3 regions of the Ensifer sp. 38_S197 genome follow, and region 1 is predicted to be linked to each of the others. Evidence: riboswitches for the same ligand, from Rfam matches in the RefSeq annotation. Region 1 holds a riboswitch; each other region holds the start of a gene.

Region 1 (7,220 bases):
GGCGCGCTGGATGCGCGCCTCATCCAGATCCATCGAGCCGGACATGTCGACGGCCAGGATCAATTCGACATCGACATCCGTCGGCGCGGCGGTCGATGGGCTCGGGCCGCCGCTCAATGAGAGGATCAACGCCAACACGCTCAACATCGCTTCAACCAGTCATTGCGCGCGGTCAGATGAGAAGAATGTAACACAGGATTGGCTTTCGGCGACCATTTGGGTGTAGTTGGCCTTCAACAAAGAGTGATTTGCCGGGGTTCGCCCCGAAATGCCTGCGCGCCGGGGACGGGGCTGGAAAGGCGGAATGCTGACGCCGACGGAAAATGCCGAGCTATTTCAGATCGATAGCCTGCAGCGGGCGGCGTTCGGGTATTTTCTCGACCATGCCGATCCGGCCACCGGGCTGATCGCGGACACGTCGCTTCCCGGCGCGCCCTCGAGCATCGCGGCGACGGGTTTTGGCCTTTCCTGCTATCCTATCGGCGTCGAGCGCGGCTGGATCTCGCGCCGCGAGGCAAGCCGGCGGGTCTTGACCGCGCTGCGCTTCCTGAGCGAGAGCGCGCAGTCCCGCGACCAGCGGGCGAGCGGCCATCGCGGCTTCTACTATCATTTCCTCGATATGCGGACCGGCGAGCGCACCTGGCGCAGCGAGCTCTCAACCGTCGACACGGCGCTGCTGATCGCCGGATGCCTGACGGCTTGCGCCTATTTCTCCGGCGAGGACGCGGTTGAAGGCGAGATCCGCAGGCTTGCCGAAAGGCTCTATGCGCGCGTCGACTGGCACTGGGCGCTGAACCGGAGTGACACGCTGACGATGGGCTGGCGCCCGCCCGGCCGGTTCCTGAAACATCGCTGGCGGGGGTATAGCGAAGCGCTGCTCCTCTATGTGTTGGCGCTTGGGGCGACGGATCATGCCATCGGACCCGAGCACTACGACGCCTTCACCGAGGGCTATGACTGGATCCCGGTTGATGGGGAGCCGCATCTTCATGCGGCGCCACTGTTCATCCACCTGTTCCCGCAGGCCTGGCTCGATCTTCGCGCAGTCGGCGATCGGCCGATGCGGGAGAGGAGGACGGACTATTTCGCGAACGCCCGGCGCGCCATTGCGTTGCAGCGCGACCATGCGCGCCGGAATTCGGGCCGCTTCGCCGGCTATGGCGAACAGCTCTGGGGGCTCAGTGCCTGTCACGCGCCGCGCGGCCGGCTGCGCCTTGCGGACGGACGCTGGCAGCGGCTTTTCGGCTACGCCAACCGGGGCGCGCCGTTCGGACTGGATGACGGCACGCTCGTGCCCTGGGCAGCGCCCGCCTGCCTGCCGTTCGATCCGGACGCGTCACGCGCGGCACTCAGCCATATCGCAGCCAGCTATCCCGGACTTCTGAAAGAGGGGCGCCTGCCGGGCGGCTTCAATCCGAGCCTTCCCGGCGATGGACCGGAAGGCTGGATCGACGAGCGCGTCGTCGGCCTTGACCAGGGGCTCGTCGTGATGATGATCGAGAATTGGCGGAGCGGCTTTGTCTGGAAGCTGACACGCAGCCTGCCGGCGATCCGGCGCGGTCTCGAACGCGCGGGATTTGAGGGCGGTTGGCTGGCGACGGAGACGGCATGAATGGGCGAGCGCCGGCAGACAGCAGAAACTGCAGGGAAATATCCGCCGCAGCTGCTGGCGGCGGTCGAGCGGTTGCGCACGCAGTTTCCTGACGCCGGGGTTTCGCTCGAAGTGGGCGAAAGCGCCTTCGGCACGCCGGGCGCCTTCTGGGCCATGGGCGGGGCAGGGGTGGAGCAGAGCCTTGCCTATCAGGACGTTTTCGCCATCGGCATGACGGACCGGATCCGCGCGGCGCATCTGATCGCCTTTTATAGTCGGCAACTGAGTGTGGTTCTCGGCGCATTCTATCTCGGGGCGGGGCTTCACGCAGAAATCGCCGGCATTCGCTTCGAGGACTGGGCTCGGCTGCACGAGGGGCGGGAGATTGCCGGCAAGCGCTATCATTTCCATCTTGGTCGGCTGACCGCGGTGCCGCAGGCGAGCGAAGGCGGCAGCACTTTCGAGCGCGGCTTCACCGCCCATCTGGCGCCGGTCGTCGCAGTCTTGAAACGGCGGACGGGGCTTTCCTCCGGAGCGCAGTGGCGGCTGGCGGCAGATTCGCTTGCCGGTGCCTTTCTGGAGATCGGGCGCGCGATCGGCGACGAGGCGCGCTGCATGGCCGAGGCGCTGGCCATCGTCAAAAGGCCCGGGTCGCGGCTGTTCTCGGAAGAACTCTGCTACGAGGAGATCTCGGCAATCGATCCGGCAAGCAGCGAGCGGCTGTCGCGCCAGTACAGGATACGCTGCGGTTGCTGCCTCTATTTCCGAGCGGAAGGTGGCAGCTTCTGCGACACCTGCGTGCTGCTCGAGCCGGACGATCGTCGCGAAAGGCTGGCAGCCCATCTCATGCAAAACGGCGGGGGCTGAACCCCGCCGCCTGCTTGTTCAGGTTCCCATGGAGCATGGGATCGGCCGGATCAGTTCGCCCTGGCGAAACGCTCGTTGATGAAGCCGGAAACGACGCCGAGCACGATCCAGAAGGCAAGCGTGGTGGCGAGGGCGGCGACGGCAAATTCGGCGCCGAGCACGGCCGGGACGTTGCTGGAAATATCGAGCGGTTGCGGTGCGCCGTAGACATGCGGCGCGGCGATCAGCGCGAGGCCGACGACCTTTGCGACGATCTCCTCGCGCAGGACGACGAGATAGAGGCCGATGGCTGAGAGGGCGACGGTTGCCAGCCACCACGTCTGGCGATCGCCGAGCTCGGCGGCCGGGAAGCCCGGCAATTCCGGCGGCAGGCCGATCGCCGGCAACATGTGCACCGCGAGCCAGCCGCAGGCGCCCCAGAGCGCACCGTTCCTCAGCGTGATCGGATAGCCGATCACCAGGCTGACGCCGGCCAGCAGCAGGCCGAAGCCGGAGCCGGTGACGAGGTTCGCCATCAGCGTGCCCGAGAAGCGGCTGAGGCCGAACATGATGCCGCCTTCCTCGTGTTCGCCCTCATGGGCATAGGCCGGCGTGATCGGCGACAGCGCATCGAGCACTGCGCCGAGCGGCGAGACCGCCTTCAGCGACGAATGCTGATCGTGCCCTTCTGCGGCCGGCTGCGCCGCCCCCGGCTGGCCGGCGGGCTGCTCGGTGGTCGCCGGAGCCTCGCCTTCGAATTGTTCCGCATGCAGGATCAGCGGCGTAACCCGGAGTTCCTGGGCGCCGGTCATGAAGACGCCGGCAATCAGTCCAGCCACGATCGCGGCCAGAAGCGTTCTGACAATCATGTCGAATTCCCTCGATAACGACAAAAGCCACGCACTCTGGCGTGGTTTGCAAGCCTTTTCGTTCTTTCTGCCGTGCGGATGAACCTGGTGTGCCGGACGAACCGGCATGCACAAACACCGACATCCGGCACAGGCCGGATGCGTTCAGGTCCGCAGACACGTGGATGCGGAACGTGAGCTACGTTCCGAGACATCGTTTAGTGGCAGGGGAAGCCGTAGGAATGGCGGGTGTCGTGCGCGGTGTCGTGCAGCACGGCCGAATTGGCAAGGCCGGCGCCGAAGACGAGGAATGCGCCGATGAGAAGCGCGATGACGCCAGCGGTCAGACGATCGCTGAGGGAGAGCGGGGTGCTCGAAATAGTAGACGTAGCCATGACAACCTCCGTGATGGCATCGGGAAATTCCCGGTGTGGGCCCTATGCCCGTATCGAGTGGCAGGTTTCCTGGCTCACGGCGCTGGGCGGAATGCCCGGGATCTGCCTCGCCTTCCCAGTCCGACCACCCTCTCGGGGTCTCTTCCAGTGGCTTCTCCCGGATCGCTCCGGAACGGCAAGATCGACGTCGCTCTACAGTCGCGGGGTCGGCCGTGATTTGAATGCCCAGCTTGGGTCCATCCGTCACGTTCCCGTTTACTCCCGACACACGTTCGCGTCTCGGGAACCAATCGATCCCTGATGATTATGAGCGTGTCATGGCGTTGTCAATTGAGCCTGCGCCGCCGGCCGCTTCATCAGCGACAAAATCGCGAAGGATCATCTGCTTGTAGGCCTCGACGATGCGGTTGCCCTCGGCGCGGTCGACCGAGATTGCGAGCCGCATCGTGCATTCGCCGAGATACATGATCAGGAACGCGGCCTCGTCGATCGCAGCGCGTGGGCGTTGCGGCTGGAGCCGGGCGAGGACATCGGCGAGCAGACGGCCGGTCATGCGGCTTTCTTCCAGTTCGATCTGTCTCAGCGTCTTGTCGGCCTGCATCGCCGACCAGATGTCGCGCATCACCGGTTCGGCGAGGAACATGTCGTAATAGGTATCGAAGAGCGCGCCGAAGGCGTCGCGCAGTTCTGCCATCGACGTCACCTTGGCGAATTCGCCCTCGATGCACTCGCGGGAATAGGCGTTGTAGCGCTCGGCGAGCGTGCGCACGATCGCCGCCTTGTCCGGGAAATACTGATACAGCGATCCGATCGAAATTCCTGCCTTTTCCGCCACTTCGCTCATGCGCATGGCATCGCTGCCCTTCTCGGCGATGAGCACGGAGGCGCAGGTGAGGATGTGCTCGACGCGCTCCCGGCTGCGCTTCTGGCTGGGCGTGCGGCGCAGCGCAGTGTCGTCGTCGCCTGCAATCGGCAGGGTGCCTGTCGGCTCAATCATGAGTAATCCTCACATTTTGTCTTGACTCCCAAAATACGAGGATTTATCACATTTGCAAATGTGAGGATTACTCATATTTAAAACCAGGAGGAAAGATCATGTCTGGCAAGGTTACACTGGTGCTGGGTGGTACGGGCAAGACGGGGCGCCGCGTTGCGGAGCGGCTGCGCGCCAAGGGTGTCACGGTGCGCATCGGCGCGCGCTCGGCCAAGCCGCCCTTCGACTGGAACGACGAGACGACCTGGGCGCCGGTGCTCGAGAATGTCGAGCGCATCTATGTCAGCTATCAGCCGGATCTCGCCGTGCCCGGCGCGGTCGAGGCGATCCGCCGCTTTTCCGCGCTTGCGGTCCGTTCCGGTATCAAGCGCCTCGTGCTGCTTTCGGGGCGCGGCGAGGACGCGGCGCAGGCGACCGAACGCGAATTGCAGGCATCGGGCGCCGACTGGACGATCATTCGGGGGAGCTGGTTCTTCGAGAATTTCAGCGAAGCCTTCCTGATGGATGCGGTTCGCGGCGGCATGATCTACCTGCCGCCGGACGCGGTCACCGAACCGTTTGTCAGCGCCGATGACATCGCCGATGTCGCCGTGCTTGCGCTCCTCGACGACGCGCATGTCGGCAAGATCTACGAACTGACAGGGCCGCGGCTGCTGACCTTCGCCGAGGCCGTCGCGGAGATCGCCGCGGCATCGGGGCGGCCCATCGGCTACCGGTCCGTGCCGCTTGCGGATTTCGTGGCGCAGATGCGAGCCGAGGGGCTGCCGGATGACTATGTCGAACTCATCCGCTATCTCTTCTCGTCCGTGCTCGACGGGCGCAATTCCAGCCTGACGTCCGATATCGAGCGCGTGCTTCTGCGCCGGCCGCGCGACTTCGCCGTCTATGCCCGGGAAACCGCAGCAACCGGTGTCTGGAGTATCGCCGCATGATCCCGCTGATTCCCGCTTTGGCCTTCGTCGCCGCCATCGGTTCCGGCCTGATGGCCGGCCTGTTCTTCATCTTCTCGGTCTGCATCATGCAGGCCCTGTCGCGGCTGCCGCCGGAGCAGGGGATCGCCGCGATGAACGCGATCAATGTCGTCATCCAGAACCCGATCTTCCTCAGCGCCTTCATGGGCACGGCGCTGATCGGCCTGGCGCTGGTGGTCATGGCCTTCCTCTCGGGCGGTGAAGGCAGGTGGCTGCTCGCGGCCGGTGGCATCGCCTATGTCGTCGGCGTGCTCCTGGTAACGATCATCTTCAACGTGCCGATGAACGATGCGCTCGCCGCTGCGGCACCCGGCCAGGCGGCGGCCGATCTCTGGCAGCAGCGCTATCTTACCGATTGGGTCTGCTGGAACCATGTGCGTACCGTCGCCTCGATCGGCTCGCTGGCGCTCTTCATCCTCGGCTTCGCCCGCGCCTGACGAATAGCGGCGGCAAGGCCTTCGCGCCGTGCCGCCGTTTGCCGTGCTGACGAGACGCTCAGCGTGTCGGGCCGTCCTCGTGGACGCGCCGTCCCTTCCAGGCGGCAAGCGCGTCCGAGAGATCGTCGGTCGGCACCATCTGGGCGAATTGTTCGCTCTCGACCAGCAGCCCCTCCGCTATCGACATGTTGAGGCCGCGGGTGACGGCGGTGATGATCGAGCGAACGGCAAGTGGCGAATAGCCCATGATGCGCCTGGCCAGGTCACGGGCCGCAGGGATCAGCGCCTCATGGGCGACAACCCGGTTGATGAGCCCCATCTCCAGTGCGTGCTCGGGCGAGAAGTCCTCTCCTGTCAACAGGAGTTCGAGCGCGCGCTTGCGGCCGGCAAGGCGCGGCAGGCGCTGGGTGCCGCCGAAGGTCGGCGGCATGCCGAGCTTGATCTCGGGCTTGGCGAAGCGCGCCCTGTCGCTGGCGATGGCCAGATGCACGGCCTCGGTGATCTCGCAGCCGCCGCCATAGGCGATGCCGTTGACGGCGGCGATGACCGGCTTTGGAAAGGCTTCGAGCCGGGCCGTCAGCCGTTGGCCGCGGCGGACGAAATCGCGCACGGCGGGGTTCACGCCCTTGGCCACGCTTTCGGAAAATTCATGGATATCGCCGCCAGCGGAAAAGGCGCGGTCGCCGGCGCCGGTGATGATCACGGCGCCGACATTGTCGTTCACCTCGATCATGTCGAGAAGGACCATGAGGTGGTCGATCAGCTCGTAATTCAGCGCGTTGAGTTTCTCCGGGCGGTTGAGGGTCAGGTGAGCGATCCCCTCGGAAATCTGCATCAGCACGGTATTGGACATGGTTGTTCTCCGGCAGTGGTTGACGCGGGGAGGCTAGGTGAGGGAAGATGTCATGTATATTCACTAGTCGGTATACATCGTGATGGCGAAAGCAGAGAAATCGACCCGGGATGTGATCGTCGCCGCTGCGGCAAGGCTCTTTTATGCCGAGGGCATCCGTGCCGTCAGCGTCGACGCGGTGGCCGAAGAGGCGGGGGTAACGAAGCGCACGCTCTACTACCACTTCGACAGCAAGGACGATCTGATCGCGGCCTATCTCGAAGGCCGAGACCAGCCCAATCTGAA
Region 2 (7,220 bases), 550 kb from region 1:
GTCGACGGAGTAGAAATTGCGCCCCGTCGGCAGCACGTCCGGGCGGCCGCGGGTCGGCGCGCCGGAGGGACCGGGCGCGACGAAGCGGCCATCGAGGCCGGTGAGGAAGCCCACCATTTCGGCGGAGCCGGAGCCGGAGATCGAGGGCTTGAGGCGGGTGTCGATTTCATCGAGCACGGCGCGGGTGCTGGCCCAGCTTTCCGGGCAGGTCTGTTCGCCCGCAACGAGATCTGCGGCCAGCAACTCGATCCGCTCGACCGTATCGCCGGCGGTGCGCCAGGGGGCGTCGGACAGATCGGCGAGGATCGATGGCTTCGGGCCGGTCCATGGGTCCGACATGACGCAGTCGAGCGGGTCGAAGGCGAGCCCCGCATCCGCGGCGATCGCCCGCTGCAGGCTCTGGTCGCCGCCCTCGCCGAGGCCGCGCGGAACGCGCGCCAGCGCCACGGTCAAATCCGTCAGCAGCCGGCCCTCCGGCGCCACGCCGAAGACGTGCAGGCCGTCGCGGATCTGCATTTCCTTGAGGTCGCAGAGATAGGCGTCGAGCTTTTCCAGCGCCTTGTCGTCGCTGTCGCCCTTGTCGATGCCGGCGTCGCTGTCGAGGCCGATGTCGCGTACGAGGTCGAGGATCTGGCGGCTCAAGAGCCGGAGCCGCCGCGGGTCACCGCCGGCAGCGTCGTAATACTCGTCGACGAGCGCTTCCAGGTCCTTGAGCGGCCCGTAGGATTCGGCCCGCGTCAGCGGCGGCGTCAGGTGGTCGATGATGACGGCGCTGGTGCGGCGTTTCGCCTGCGTTCCTTCGCCGGGATCGTTGACGATGAAGGGATAGATATGCGGCAGCGGCCCGAAGATCGCCTCGGGATAACAGGTCGCCGACAGCGCCAGCGCCTTGCCCGGCAGCCATTCGAGATTGCCGTGCTTGCCCATGTGCACGATCGCCTGCGCACCGAATTGCTGGCGCAGGAAGGCATAGAAAGCGAGATAGCCGTGCGGCGGCACGAGGTCCGGCGAGTGGTAGCTTTCCTTCGGATCGATGTTGTAGCCGCGCGCCGGCTGGATGCCGACGACAACCTCGCCGAAGCGGGCGAGCGGCAGGGCGAAGCCGCCGTCGAGGAAGAAGGGATCGGCCTCGGGCGCGCCCCAGCGGCCACTGACTTCATCCTGAATCCGTTTCGGAAGCGAATCGAAGAAGGCCTTGTAATCGCTTGACGAAATACGTTCGCGGATCTCACGGTCACGGCTCGCCGCATTGGTCGGGCCGGCCATCAGGTAACGCATCAGCGCGTCGCCATCATCAGGCACCTCGCCCACGGCATAACCGTCCCGCCCCATGGCGCGAAGCACCTCGACGGTACCGGCTGGGGTGTCGAGCCCGACGCCATTGCCGAGGCGGCCGTCACGGTTCGGATAGTTGGCCATGACGATGGCGATGCGGCGCTCGGCAGGCCTGGCGCGGCGAAGTTTCGCCCAGTTGACGGCGAGGCTTGCGGCAAAGCGCACACGATCTTCAAGTGGCTCATGACCGACGATATTGGCCTCGACCTTGGCGTCATAGATCGACGCCGCCTTGAAGGAGACGGCCCGCGCAAGAATGCGGCCGTCGACCTCCGGCAGCGCCACGTTCATCGCGAGATCGCGCGCCATCAGCCCCTGCGGCGACGTCTCCCATTGCGCCCGCGACGAGCCGGAGAAGATCACCTGCAGCACCGGCGCGCCGGTCGATTCCAGCACGGTCGGCTGCCGGTCGGCACCCGGCGAGGAAACGGCGAAACCGGTGGCGTTCATCACCACGTCGGGCGCCGCCTCGGCAAAGATCGCCTGCAGCGTGCCGACAGAGACGGCATCCTTGAGGCTCGACACGAAGATCGGCAGTGCGCGGACACCTTCCTGCGCCAACGCATCGATCAGTGCCTCCACCGGCCGCGTCTCGCCGCTCTGGACAAGGGCGCGGTAAAAGCAGATGGCGACCGTCGCGTTTGTGGAGGCGTTACCCTCCTCCGCCCTGCCGGGCATCTCCCCCACGGGGGGGAGATTGGCTTGGGGCGAGCGCTCGATCCAGAATTCAGATTGACTGTAGATGCAAACGCGGCAGTTACGTCGCTCGACTTGCTGCGAATGGGCAGATCGGCTTGCCCGGAACGCGCCTCACGCTCTCCGCCCGCAGCGGAACGAGCGTCCGCATCCCCACCAACTACCCGCAACCACTCCGAAACCCCGATCACGCCCCTGCCCGGCCACCAGATGCCGGCCTTGAGCAAGGGCTTCGCCGGCTGCGGCTTCTCCGCACCTGTCACCAGCGCCTCGGCATAATCGAGGAACAGGCCGGCATTGTCGGCGCCGCCCTCGGTGAAATAGGCCCAGAGTCGCTGGCGATCGTCCGCTGCAACCGTCGAGAACGGCTCAAGCCCCGGATCCGGCTTGTCGTCGCCGGGCAGCACCGCGATCTGGAAGCGGTGGGTGACGGCGGCCGCATACAAGGCTTCCAGCAGATAGCGGAAGTAACTGGCACCACCGAGCGGCCTAACGACGATAAGCTTCGCGTGACGCGCCGTGCGCTCGACATAGGTGTCGACCGACATCGGGTGCATCAGGCTCATGAGGCTGGCGATGCGCAGGCTGAGACCGCCGTCGCGGCGGCCGTGGGCGGCAGCGATCGAGGAAAGCTCGGTGTCGGCGGCCGAGAAAAACAGGATGTCGGCCGGCGTTTGCCCTAGGTCGATAGCCTCGTTGCCGTCGGCGATCGTTCCTTTCTGGGCGAGAAGCAGATGCATTCGTTTTGTCCGTTCGGGCAATCCCGAACGAAACGCCGAAAGCGACTTCCGTCCGGAATTGCATCATTTCAATACGTTAGATCATTTCACTCAAGGAATGATCTAGACGAGCCCGGTGATCGCAGCGCGCACCGCCGCTTCATCCATGTCGTGCAGGCCGATGACGACGAGGCGCGTGCCGCGCTTTTCGCCGGCCGCCCAGACGCGGTCGTAATACTGATCGATGCGTGCGCCGACCGCCTGGATCAGCAGGCGCATCGGCTTGCCGGGCACGTCGGCAAAGCCCTTGAGGCGCAGAACGTCGTGTTCGGCGATCACGCCTTTCAGGCGGTCGATGAAGGCAGCCGGATCAGCGACCGAACCAAGCTCGACGACGAAGCTGTCGAACTCGTCATGGTCGTGCTCCTCGCCCGCCTCGTGCTCCATTTCGTGGTGCGACTTGCGGTTGGCGATCTCGCCTTCCGTGCCGACACCGAGGCCGAGCAGGATGGCGGCGGCGACTTCGCCGTTCTTCGCCTCAATCATCGTCGGCTTGCGGCTGATGCGGGAGGCCACTTCCTCGCGCACCGACCTGATGCCGGAGGCGTCGATCAGGTCGGTCTTGTTGAGGACGATGAGGTCGGCGGCGGTCAACTGGTCCTCGAAGAGCTCCTCGATCGGGCTTTCGTGATCGAGATTGTCGTCCTCGACGCGCAGCGCATCCACCTTGTCGTGATCGTCGGCAAAGCGGCCGGCGGCAACGGCGGCGCTATCGACCACCGTGACGACGCCATCGACGGTCACTTCGCTGCGGATATCCGGCCAGTTGAAGGCGGCGACCAGCGGCTGCGGCAAGGCGAGACCCGAGGTTTCGATGATGATATGGTCCGGGCGCCTCTCGCGCTCGAGCAGCTTGGTCATGGTCGGAATGAAATCGTCGGCGACGGTGCAGCAGATGCAGCCATTGGTAAGCTCGATGATATCGTCCTCGGTGCAGGCCTCCGCACCGCAGCCCTTCAAGACGTCGCCGTCGACGCCGAGATCGCCGAACTCGTTGATGATCAGCGCGATGCGCTTGCCATCGGCGTTCTGCAATAGGTTGCGGATCATCGTCGTCTTGCCGGCGCCGAGGAAGCCGGTGATGACGGTCGCCGGGATCTTGCCGTGGCTGGCCTTCGCAGTGGTCATTTATCAACCCTTCATTTTCAGCGGCAAACCGGCCGCGACAAAGTAAACTTCAGCGGATTTCTCCGCAACGATCTGGTGAAGACGGCCGGCATGGTCGCGAAAATCGCGGGCCATGCGGTTCTCGGGCACGATGCCGAGGCCGACCTCGTTGGAAACGAAGACGAGACGCGCTTGCGCCTCTGGCAGGTAGGCGGCAAGGGCGGCGAACTCCGCTGCCATGTCGCGCTCTTCGAGCATGAGGTTGGTGACCCAGAGCGTCAGGCAATCGATCAGCACGACATGATTGCGATCATCGATGCGGTTGAGGATGCCGACGAGGTCGAGCGGCTCCTCATGCGTCGTCCAGCCATCGCCGCGGCGGGCCTTGTGGTGGTCGATCCGCTCGCGCATTTCGTCGTCCCAGGCGCGGCCGGTCGCGACATAATGTTTTGTGAGCCCGGACGCTTCGACGAGCTTCTCGGAAAAGCTGGATTTTCCGGAACGGGCGCCACCGAGGACCAGAACGGGTCCGGCGCTGGAGATGCTCATCGCCGCCGCCTCAACACGCCGCGGTCAGCGGCAGCTGGCAACAATCGTTCGGCGCGCCGGCGGCGCGGTCGGGAAAATATCTGTGAGCCAAAACAACCTCCGTGATGGCGTTGGAGACCGCGGGTCTCCTCGGGCGGAATGCCCATGCCGGATGGCAGGTCTCCTGGCTCACGGCGTCACGGCTTCCCGCATCGCCTCGCCCGTAAGGGCGAGGTTCCGATGTCAGGACCCGAGCGGCCCGCCTCACCTTCCCGGCGCTTTCCGGTGCCACAGCGAACCTTTGCACGTCGTCTCCGACGCGAGGGCGCTGTGGGCGGTCTCGTGAAAGGCGGACGATTCGTAGAAGAAGAGGCGTCCAACCCGGCTGATCACGATGCCACGCCAGTGGCTTTTCCGGCTCGTTTCCGAATTGCCGCGATTGCCCCATGCAATCGCACGGCAAGCCTAAGCTCCGAGCCCGATGGCGAACCCTGACCGTTCTACAGTCGCGGGGTCGGCTGCGATAAGGATGCCCGATTTGGGTCCATCCGTCACATTCCCAATTATTCCCCCGCATCGCCACGACGAGGGGGAACCATCCAACACCTGATGATTAGGAAGCGGCCGGGGCAAAGTCAATCGACGCTTGCGACACCTCCCCGGCCTCGTTGCGCCGCGCGACGATTTGTCGGCACGGAATGGGCGGGCCGGAGTACGCCCTAAAGGATAGCGCATCCGCCTGAGCTTTCACCCGGTACGTCTTTTCGCTCTCATCTTGCGCCAAAGCACTATCAGAATGTGCCAATATGCCATCAAGCTCTGGCGCGTCCGTATTCCCATGTGCAGAAAAGAGGGGAATAATGAACTCAAAATTGCAGGCGACCATGTCAAACCGCCTTTATCCCGTGGCCAGATCCATCACCCAGGTGGCCAAGCTGCTGAAAATCTCCGCCGAACAGGCGTTGCGCCGGGCCGGGCTGCCGCGTGATATTCTTCGCAACGAGGGCAAGGGCCTGACGCCCGCCCAGGTGTTCGCCCTGTGGCGCGCCATCGAAGCCGAGGCTGACCGGCCCGATCTGCCGCTCTATCTGAGCAAGCTCTTTGCCCACGCACCGTTCACACCGGCAATGTTCTCTTTCTCGTGTTCGCCGGACGTGCGCATCGGGTTCCAGCGCCTGTCGGTGTTCAAACCGCTGATGGGGCCGATGAAGCTGGAGGTCTCCGAGGATGACAGCGGCCTGCATATCGAGATCGGTTCGGTGGACCCGGCTGTTCCGGCCCCGCCGCAACTGGTCTGGTTCGAGGCCCTCTACCTCCTGGAATCCGCCCGCTGTTACACCGCGGAATTTATCCAGCCATCGCACGTCCAACTGCCCGAGTTGACCAATCTGGGCGAGGACGTGTTGGAATTCCTGGGCTGTGAACCGGACCTTGGCGGCGGAGCGCGCCTCTCCTTGCGCAAGGAAGATGCCGATCTGCCGCTGATCACCGAAAACGAGGAATCCTGGCCCGAGTTCGAGAAAAAGTTGCGCCGCGAGATGGAGGCACATGAAACCGACACTCCCATCGTGCTGCGCGCAAAGCGGGTTCTGCATGACATGCTGCCGTCGGGCGAGGCCAATATCGAGGCGATGTGCAGGCGGCTGGCCATGTCGAAACGCACCCTGCAACGGCAATTGAAGGAGGAAGGTGAAACCTTCCAGACGGTGCTGGCATCGACCCGCGCGGAACTGGCGATGCACTATCTCGGCGAAGACGGGCTGAACGTCGAGGAAATCTCCTATCTCCTGGCCTACCGCGAGCCGAACTCTTTCTATCGCGCCTTCCAGGGCTGGACCGGCATGACGCCGGCCGAAGCGCGGGGAATGGTGGCGCACTGAGAAGTCCGATCAGGATCAGGGAAACGGGTGCGATCCGGCTTCCGTTTTGCATATGCGCCAGGAGATAGGGATTTGGCGCGTTCCGATAGTTGATTGGCACAAAGCGATTTTGAAGAAATTCGTGCGGCAGGCCAGATTGATCTCCAACGAACAACGGGCACGACGCCCGCAAGGTTGGAGAAGATCATGGCAAACGTACAGAAAACCGCTCTCGTCACCGGCGCATCCTCGGGCATGGGCAAGGTCATCGCAAAGCAGCTGATCAAGGATGGTCTGACCGTCGTCGTCGCCGCCCGCCGGGTGGAGCAGATGGACGATCTGAAGGCGCTCGGTGCATATCCCGTCGCGCTGGATGTCGCTGACGAGGCCAGCCGGAAATCCGCGGTGACCGAGATCACTGAGACGTTCGGCGGCGTCGACGTGCTGGTCAACAATGCAGGATTCGGGCTTTATGGGTCGGTCGAAGACGTGCCTCTCGACGAGGCCCGCTATCAGTTCGACGTAAACCTGTTTGGGGCCGCCGCGCTGATCCAGGATCTGGTGCCCTACATGCGCGAGAAGCGCGCTGGCAAGATCATCAACATCACCTCGATGGGCGGCAAAATCTACACCCCGCTGGGTGCGTGGTATCACGCTTCGAAACATGCGCTGGAAGGCCTGTCGGACTGCCTTCGCCTAGAACTGCAACAGTTCGGCATCGACGTCGTGGTCGTTGAGCCCGGCATCATCCAGACCGCATTCGCCAACGTGATGGAGGGCCCGATGATGAGGTTCTCGGGCAATACCCCTTACGGCGCAATGGCGAAGAAGGTCTCCAAGGCCACCGCCGACAGCTACAAGGACGGCGGCGGCTCGTCGCCGCAGGTCATCGCGGACGTGGTTTCCAAGGCCGTGA
Region 3 (7,220 bases), on a different contig from region 1:
GCTCGCTGATCGAGGCGGCACGCGATTGCGGCGCTACCGGCGGACAGATCCTCTGGAACGTCATCCTGCCGCTCGCCAAGCCGGGCATGGCGATCGGCTCGATCTTCGTCGTCACGCTCGTCATGGCGGATTTCTCGACCGTGCAGGTCATGTCCGGCGGCCAGAGCGCGTCCGTGGCGCTGATGATGAAGAACCAGATGTCGCTGCTGCAATATCCGGCAGCCGCCGCCAATGCGGTGGTGCTGTTGATCGTGGTGCTATCGATGGTCGCCGCGATCCTGCGCGTCGTCGACATTCGTAAGGAGCTCTGACATGAGCAACGAAAGACGCGGCAAGGAATTCTACCTGCTCGCAATCTTCTTTACCCTGTTCGTGCTGTTCCTCTACGGACCGCTTTCGGCAGTGCTGATCCTGTCATTCCAGGGACCGGACGGCGGTCTGACCTTTCCATTGAACGGCGTTTCATTGCACTGGTTCTACAATCTCCTCGAAAAACAGGCGGTCGGCGATTTCGGCGCCTCGTTCCGCCGTTCCTTCACGCTCGGCCTGATGGTGATGGCGGTCAACGTCGTGGTCGCGCTGCTCGCCGGCCTTGCCTTCCGCCGGCGCTTCCGCGGCGCCAGCGTGCTCTTCTATCTGACCGTCGCAAGCCTCGTCGTGCCGTCGATCATCATCTCGCTCGGTATCGGTGTCGTCTTCCAGCAGTTCGGCCTGAAGCCCGCCTGGTATTCCTCCGGCTTCGGCGCCCACCTCACCTGGACCCTGCCTTTCGGCGTGCTCATCATGTTTGCCGTCTTCAACCGGTTCTCACCGTCCTATGAGGAGGCGGCGCGCGATCTTGGAGCGACCTCATGGCAGACCTTTCGCCACGTGCTCCTGCCGATGATCGCCCCGAGCCTCATCGGTGTCGGTCTCTTCGGCTTTACACTTTCCTATGACGAGTTCGCTCGCACGCTGATGACCTCCGGCAGCTACAACACCCTGCCGCTCGAGATCTATGGCATGACCACAAATGTGACGACGCCGGTGCTCTATGCACTCGGCACGGTCACCACGCTTTTCTCCTTCACCGTCATCCTCGTTGCGCTTGCGGTCATTGTGGTCTTGCGGCGCCGCCAGGCAGAGCTGAGCTAGGCCAGATGCGCATCCTGATCGTCAATCCCAATACCACCTCGTCGATGACGGCCAAGGCCGCCGCGGCGGCGCGGGCCGTCGCCGGCCCCACCACGGAAATTCTCGCCCGCACATCGAAGTCCGGACCGGCCTCGATCGAGGGGCATTATGACGGCGCGGTCGCACTTCCGGGCCTGCTTACAGAAATTCGCGACGGGGAAAGGGCCGGCGCCGATGCTGCGGTCATTGCCTGCTTCGACGACACGGGCCTTGAAGCCGCCCGCGCGCTTGCCCGCATTCCAGTGGTCGGGCTCTGCGAGTCCGCCGTCGCGACCGCTGCCATGTTGGCGCAACGCTTCACTGTGGTCACGACGCTCGAACGTTCCCGCGTCCTGATCGAGAATCTCGTCCGGCACTACGGCATGGACAGCAGGGCCAAGGTGCGCGCCGCCGATATTCCGGTGCTCGAACTGGAAGACAAGGCCTCGAACGCCCTTGCCAAACTGCGACGCGAGATCGAACTGGCACTTACTCAGGACGGCGCCGAGGCGATCGTGCTCGGCTGCGCCGGCATGGCAGACCTTGCCCGGGACCTGCAAGCCGATTACGGCGTTCCGGTAATCGATGGCGTCTCCGCCGCCGTCAAGCAGGCGGAGGCGTTGGTGTCGCAAGGACTTATGACCAGCAAGCGCGGTTCGTATGCATCACCGCTCAGCAAGACCTATTCAGGCTTCATGAGCGCACTTGCGCCGACCACGGCCTGAGGGGATACCGACCTCGCATCATCCATCGCGATCGCGAGCAGCGCGTTCGACGCGTCCGCCTCGGCAATGATCCAGTCGCGAAAGGCCTGGATCTTCTTCTGCCGCCGGCTGCTTTGCGGATAGACCAGCCAATAGGCGCGACCGTCCCTGACCACATGTTCGAACGGCCGAATGAGCCTGCCGCTCTTCAGTTCCTCCATCAGGAAGGTTGATACGGCAATGGCGATGCCATGTTCCGCCAGGGTGGTCGCGACATCCATCGCCTGGACGTCGAAGATCAGCTCCGTGCCGTTGCTTTCCGGCGGCTCTACGCCGGTCTCGATCATCCACCGCCGCCACCAGCTGGCGTTGCCGAATCGGCGCACCCGCAGAACATCCGACGGATGCTTCAGCTGGTGCTTTTCCAGGAATGACGGGGTGCAGACCGGCATGTAATCGATCGGGAACAGCGGGAACACGTCGTTGCCCGGCCAGTCGCCGCTGCCACTGCGCACTGAAAGATCGATGGCGTCGCGCTTGAAGTCGACCAGATCGGTCGACATGTGCACCCTTATGCTGATGTTCGGCTGGGCGGTCTGGAACGAGGCGAGCCTGGGGCCGAGCCAGCTCGAAACGACGGTCGGAAGCACGGAAATGTGCAGGTGATGTTCGGTCTTGTCGGCAATCTCGGAGAAGGCCGCGCCCAGCAGATCGATCGCCTCCGTCACCTTCGGCGCCAACTGCCGCCCGGCGGCCGTCAACCGCACCTCGCGCGCAAGCCGCACGAAGAGCGGCGTGCCGATGCGCTCCTCCAGCAGCCGGATCTGGTAGCTGACGGCAGCCTGAGTCATCCCGAGTTCCTTGGCCGCGCGGGTGAAACTCAGGTGCCTGGCGGCGGCTTCGAAGGCGCGCACCGCACTCATGGGAGGTATCTTGCTCATGGCGCTGAGATAAGCATTCTTTATGCCAGCATGCGAGAAATCGCTTTGCGCGAAGCAGCAAAATTCCTCACTTTTTTGGCGAACACAACAGCGAAAACAAAGAGGATAGCAATGCTTAACGCAGTGCGATCAACGATCCTTCATGTCCTGAAGCAGGCCGGGAGCGCCCTCAACTCGACCATCGCCATCGATACGTTCAGCGAATTCCAGCTCCGGGATATCGGCCTGACGCGGGATCACGAGACCATCCGCGCGCGCGTCGGCGACGTTGCCGATCCATGGCACTGGTCGAAGGAAGACACGTCATCCGGGCCGAAACCCTCACCAAAGAGGGACCGCACCAACACGCTGCCAGCCGTGACGATCTCGCCGCGCGCGCAGCCCGGCGAAAACAGGGACGTCAGCATCTCGCTTTGCGACTGATGGATTGCCGAGACAGAACCTGTCCGGATCTTCTGGTGCAGCATCCCGCGATCGAGCGGACCACACCGCAGAGACCTTCGGCCAGAATCCTCGCAATCGCCGCGGCGGCGCCACGACGCACATTGGCGGAGCGCGCCAGATTGAAGCCAACAAGCCTCCCCCAGTAGGTTCCGCTGCAGTCTGCCGTTTACTTCCCGTTATCCATACCGAGAAAGAAACGACCCTCCGCACCGGGTCTTTGACATCGCGCACCTATTGACGCAAATTTGCGATCAGATACTATATCTAGTGTTCGAGGTTCTTCCGATTCGCAAGGATTGGGAGCTAAGACGGGAATACGGTGCGCCGGCGGCTTTCCGCCCGGCTATCCCGTAGCTGCCCCCGCAACTGTAGACGGCGAGCAACTGTCCGGAATTGGACCACTGAGGCATGAGGCCTCGGGAAGGTCGGGATGGAAGCGTCGACCCGTGAGCCAGGAGACCTGCCTCGAGCAACAAACGTCCACGGGCGGGGTGTCCGGAGGGGTTGAGTACGGCAGGATGAGCCTGCCTGATCGTCTCGACGTCTCCCCGGCAGCCTGTCGAAAGCTTCGGGGTGAAGTCATGTCTGCGTCATCGAAATCCTATCACTCGCCAATCAAGAGGCGCGGTTTCCCGCGCAGCTGAAGAAGAGGCGTGCCCGGGCTCCATATCCGAGCAAGCCACAGCCATGACAGCCCCCGCATTTCGCCGGATCGCGGTCGCGTGTCCACGTGCCTTCTCTTGCCCCTATCCAGCCGACCAAACGAGGAAGAAATGAACATCACCGTCTACAGCAAGCCCGCCTGTGTCCAATGCACCGCGACCTATCGGGCCCTCGATCGCCAGGGCGTCAGCTACGAGGTCATTGATATCTCCGTCGACCAGGACGCACTCGAGACGGTCAAGGGCCTCGGCTACATGCAGCTCCCCGTCGTCGTCGCCGGCCCCGAACACTGGGCGGGTTTCCGCCCCGACAAGATCAGCACGCTTTCTTAGAGGAGACAGGCGGTGGGGCTTATCGTCTATTTTTCCAGCCGCTCGGAAAACACCCATCGCTTCGTCGAAAAACTCGGCCTTCGCGCGAAGCGCATACCACTCGCGGAAGGTAAGGATACGCTTACCGTCACCGAACCCTATGTGCTGGTCGTGCCCACCTATTGCGGCGACGACGGCCGGGGTGCCGTGCCGAAACAGGTAATCCGCTTCTTGAACGACGCGGGCAACCGCTCTCACATCCGCGGCGTAATTGCCGCGGGCAACAGCAATTTCGGCGCGACCTACGGGGTCGCCGGCGACGTCATCTCGGCCAAGTGCTGCGTGCCTTATCTTTATCGTTTCGAGCTAATCGGAACGGACGAAGACGTCGCTAATGTCAAAAACGGGATGGAACGATTTTGGACGTCACAACACGCGAACACCCCCTGAAGGCGACGGAAGCGGCGCTGGACTATCACGCACTGAACGCGATGCTCAACCTCTATGACGAAGAGGGCCGGATCCAGCTCGACAAGGACCGGCTGGCGGCGAAACAGTACTTCCTCCAGCACGTCAACCAGAACACGGTCTTCTTCCATAACCTTAGGGAAAAGCTCGATTATCTGGTGACCGAGGGCTATTACGAACAGGAGGTGCTGGACCAGTACTCCTTCAACTTCGTGCGCGACCTCTATGACCACGCCTATGCCAAGAAGTTCCGTTTTCCGACCTTCCTCGGCGCGTTCAAATATTACACCTCCTATACGCTGAAAACTTTCGACGGAAAGCGCTACCTGGAGCGCTACGAGGATCGCGTCTGCATGGTGGCGATGACGCTGGCGCGCGGCAACGAGCAGCTTGCCCGCGATCTCGTCGACGAGATCATTTCCGGCCGTTTCCAGCCAGCGACACCGACTTTCCTCAATGCCGGCAAGAAGAGCCGCGGCGAGCTCGTCTCCTGCTTCCTGCTGCGGATCGAGGACAACATGGAGAGTATCGGGCGCGCGATCAATTCGGCGCTGCAGCTTTCCAAGCGCGGCGGCGGCGTGGCGCTGTCGCTCACCAATATCAGAGAGATGGGCGCACCGATCAAGCAGATCGAGAACCAGTCGTCCGGCATCATCCCGATCATGAAGCTGCTCGAAGACTCCTTCTCCTACGCCAACCAGCTTGGCGCCCGCCAAGGCGCAGGCGCCGTCTATCTGCATGCCCACCACCCCGACATCATGCGTTTCCTCGATACCAAACGCGAGAATGCCGACGAGAAGATCCGCATCAAGACGCTGTCCCTCGGCGTCGTGATCCCGGACATCACCTTTGAGCTCGCCCGCAACAACGAGGACATGTATCTGTTCTCGCCCTATGATGTTGAGCGCGTCTACGGCATGCCGCTGACCGAGATTTCGGTAACGGAGAAGTATCGCGAGATGGTCGAGGATGCGCGCATCCGCAAGAAGAAGGTCAAGGCGCGCGAGTTCTTCCAGGTCATCGCCGAGATCCAGTTCGAAAGTGGTTATCCCTACATCATGTTCGAGGACACGGTGAACCGGGCAAACCCGATCGCCGGCCGCATCACCATGAGTAATCTCTGCTCGGAAATCCTGCAGGTGAGCGAGGCCAGCGAATTCAACGAGGACCTCTCCTACGCCCGCATGGGCAAGGACATTTCCTGCAACCTCGGCTCACTGAACATTGCCGCGGCGATGGACTCACCAAACTTCGGCCACACGATCGAAACCTCGATCCGCGCCTTGACCGCCGTCTCCGAAATGAGCCACATCTCCTCGGTGCCCTCGATTGAGAAGGGCAACGACGACAGCCACGCGATCGGCCTCGGCCAGATGAACCTGCACGGCTATCTCGCCCGTGAGCACATCTTCTACGGCTCCGAGGAAGGCATCGATTTCACCAATATCTATTTCTACACGGTGACCTATCACGCCGTCAAAGCCTCGAACCGGTTGGCGGTCGAGAAAGGCCAGAGCTTCAAAGGGTTCGAGAACTCGAAATATGCGTCAGGCGAATATTTCGACAAATACACCGAGGCTGAATGGCTGCCGGCGACAGAAAAGGTGAAAGGCCTCTTCGAGAGAGCCGGCATCCCCATCCCGACGCAGGAAGATTGGTTCGAGCTGAAACGGGCGGTGATGGAGAGCGGTCTCTACAACCAGAACCTTCAGGCCGTGCCGCCAACCGGCTCGATCTCCTACATCAACCATTCGACCTCCTCGATCCACCCGATCGTCTCGAAGATCGAGATCCGCAAGGAAGGCAAGATCGGCCGCGTCTATTATCCGGCTGCCTTCATGACCAACGACAACCTGGAATACTACCAGGACGCCTACGAGATCGGGCCCGAGAAGATCATTGAAACCTATGCAGCGGCGACCCAGCACGTCGACCAGGGCCTGTCGCTGACCCTCTTCTTCCGTGACACAGCAACGACGCGCGACATCAACCGCGCCCAGATCCACGCCTGGAAGAAGGGCATCAAGACCATCTACTACGTCCGCCTTCGGCAGATGGCGCTCGAAGGCACACAGGTCCAGGGCTGCGTCTCCTGCACGCTGTAGACCGCATTTCCGGAAAAGTGCCCTTTACCGCGCGGATGAGGGGCAACAACACACTCCAGAGGACAACGACATGAACATGCACACCAAACCCGCAAGCCGCATCCGCGCGATCAACTGGAACCGCATCGAGGACGACAAGGACCTGGAAGTCTGGACCCGACTCACCGGCAATTTCTGGCTGCCGGAGAAGGTGCCACTCTCCAATGACATCCTCTCCTGGGCGACGCTGAAGCCGGAGGAGCAGAAACTCACCATCCGCGTCTTCACCGGCCTCACGCTGCTCGATACGATCCAGAACGGCATTGGCGCAGTCCGGTTGATGGAGGATGCCGTCACCCCGCACGAAGAAGCAGTGCTTTCCAACATCTCCTTCATGGAGGCGGTGCACGCCCGCTCCTACTCCTCGATCTTTTCCACGCTCTGCCTTACCCC

The links. A riboswitch is a leader RNA that binds a small molecule or an ion and turns the genes downstream of it on or off. The one in region 1 is predicted to bind cobalamin.
Region 2: it holds a riboswitch for cobalamin, as region 1 does, so the genes downstream of both, cobU (bifunctional adenosylcobinamide kinase/adenosylcobinamide-phosphate guanylyltransferase) here and AC1Z3V_RS30690 (CbtB domain-containing protein) in region 1, are expected to answer to the same signal.
Region 3: it holds a riboswitch for cobalamin, as region 1 does, so the genes downstream of both, nrdH (glutaredoxin-like protein NrdH) here and AC1Z3V_RS30690 (CbtB domain-containing protein) in region 1, are expected to answer to the same signal.

Annotation. Positions count from the first base shown of each region.
Region 1 is NZ_JBXOVZ010000002.1:3,639,066-3,646,285, reverse strand. Features, by position in the region: gene AC1Z3V_RS30710 (DUF1194 domain-containing protein) at 1-147, opposite strand, end outside; gene AC1Z3V_RS30705 (glucoamylase family protein) at 305-1,612, shown strand; gene AC1Z3V_RS30700 (ferric iron reductase) at 1,613-2,458, shown strand; gene AC1Z3V_RS30695 (CbtA family protein) at 2,509-3,306, opposite strand; gene AC1Z3V_RS30690 (CbtB domain-containing protein) at 3,504-3,680, opposite strand; cobalamin riboswitch at 3,723-3,986, opposite strand; gene AC1Z3V_RS30685 (TetR/AcrR family transcriptional regulator) at 3,985-4,677, opposite strand; gene AC1Z3V_RS30680 (NAD(P)H-binding protein) at 4,776-5,606, shown strand; gene AC1Z3V_RS30675 (anthrone oxygenase family protein) at 5,603-6,082, shown strand; gene AC1Z3V_RS30670 (crotonase/enoyl-CoA hydratase family protein) at 6,141-6,935, opposite strand; gene AC1Z3V_RS30665 (TetR/AcrR family transcriptional regulator) at 7,018-7,220, shown strand, end outside.
Region 2 is NZ_JBXOVZ010000002.1:3,092,948-3,100,167, forward strand. Features, by position in the region: gene cobN (cobaltochelatase subunit CobN) at 1-2,013, opposite strand, end outside; partial or broken gene AC1Z3V_RS27995 (cobaltochelatase subunit CobN) at 2,098-2,771, opposite strand; gene cobW (cobalamin biosynthesis protein CobW) at 2,874-3,938, opposite strand; gene cobU (bifunctional adenosylcobinamide kinase/adenosylcobinamide-phosphate guanylyltransferase) at 3,942-4,466, opposite strand; cobalamin riboswitch at 4,912-5,060, opposite strand; gene AC1Z3V_RS28010 (helix-turn-helix transcriptional regulator) at 5,306-6,325, shown strand; gene AC1Z3V_RS28015 (oxidoreductase) at 6,512-7,220, shown strand, end outside.
Region 3 is NZ_JBXOVZ010000001.1:982,440-989,659, forward strand. Features, by position in the region: gene AC1Z3V_RS04410 (ABC transporter permease) at 1-311, shown strand, start outside; gene AC1Z3V_RS04415 (ABC transporter permease) at 313-1,134, shown strand; gene AC1Z3V_RS04420 (aspartate/glutamate racemase family protein) at 1,140-1,877, shown strand; gene AC1Z3V_RS04425 (LysR substrate-binding domain-containing protein) at 1,835-2,779, opposite strand; gene AC1Z3V_RS04430 (hypothetical protein) at 2,909-3,220, shown strand; cobalamin riboswitch at 3,499-3,723, shown strand; gene nrdH (glutaredoxin-like protein NrdH) at 4,015-4,236, shown strand; gene nrdI (class Ib ribonucleoside-diphosphate reductase assembly flavoprotein NrdI) at 4,249-4,665, shown strand; gene nrdE (class 1b ribonucleoside-diphosphate reductase subunit alpha) at 4,635-6,788, shown strand; gene nrdF (class 1b ribonucleoside-diphosphate reductase subunit beta) at 6,859-7,220, shown strand, end outside.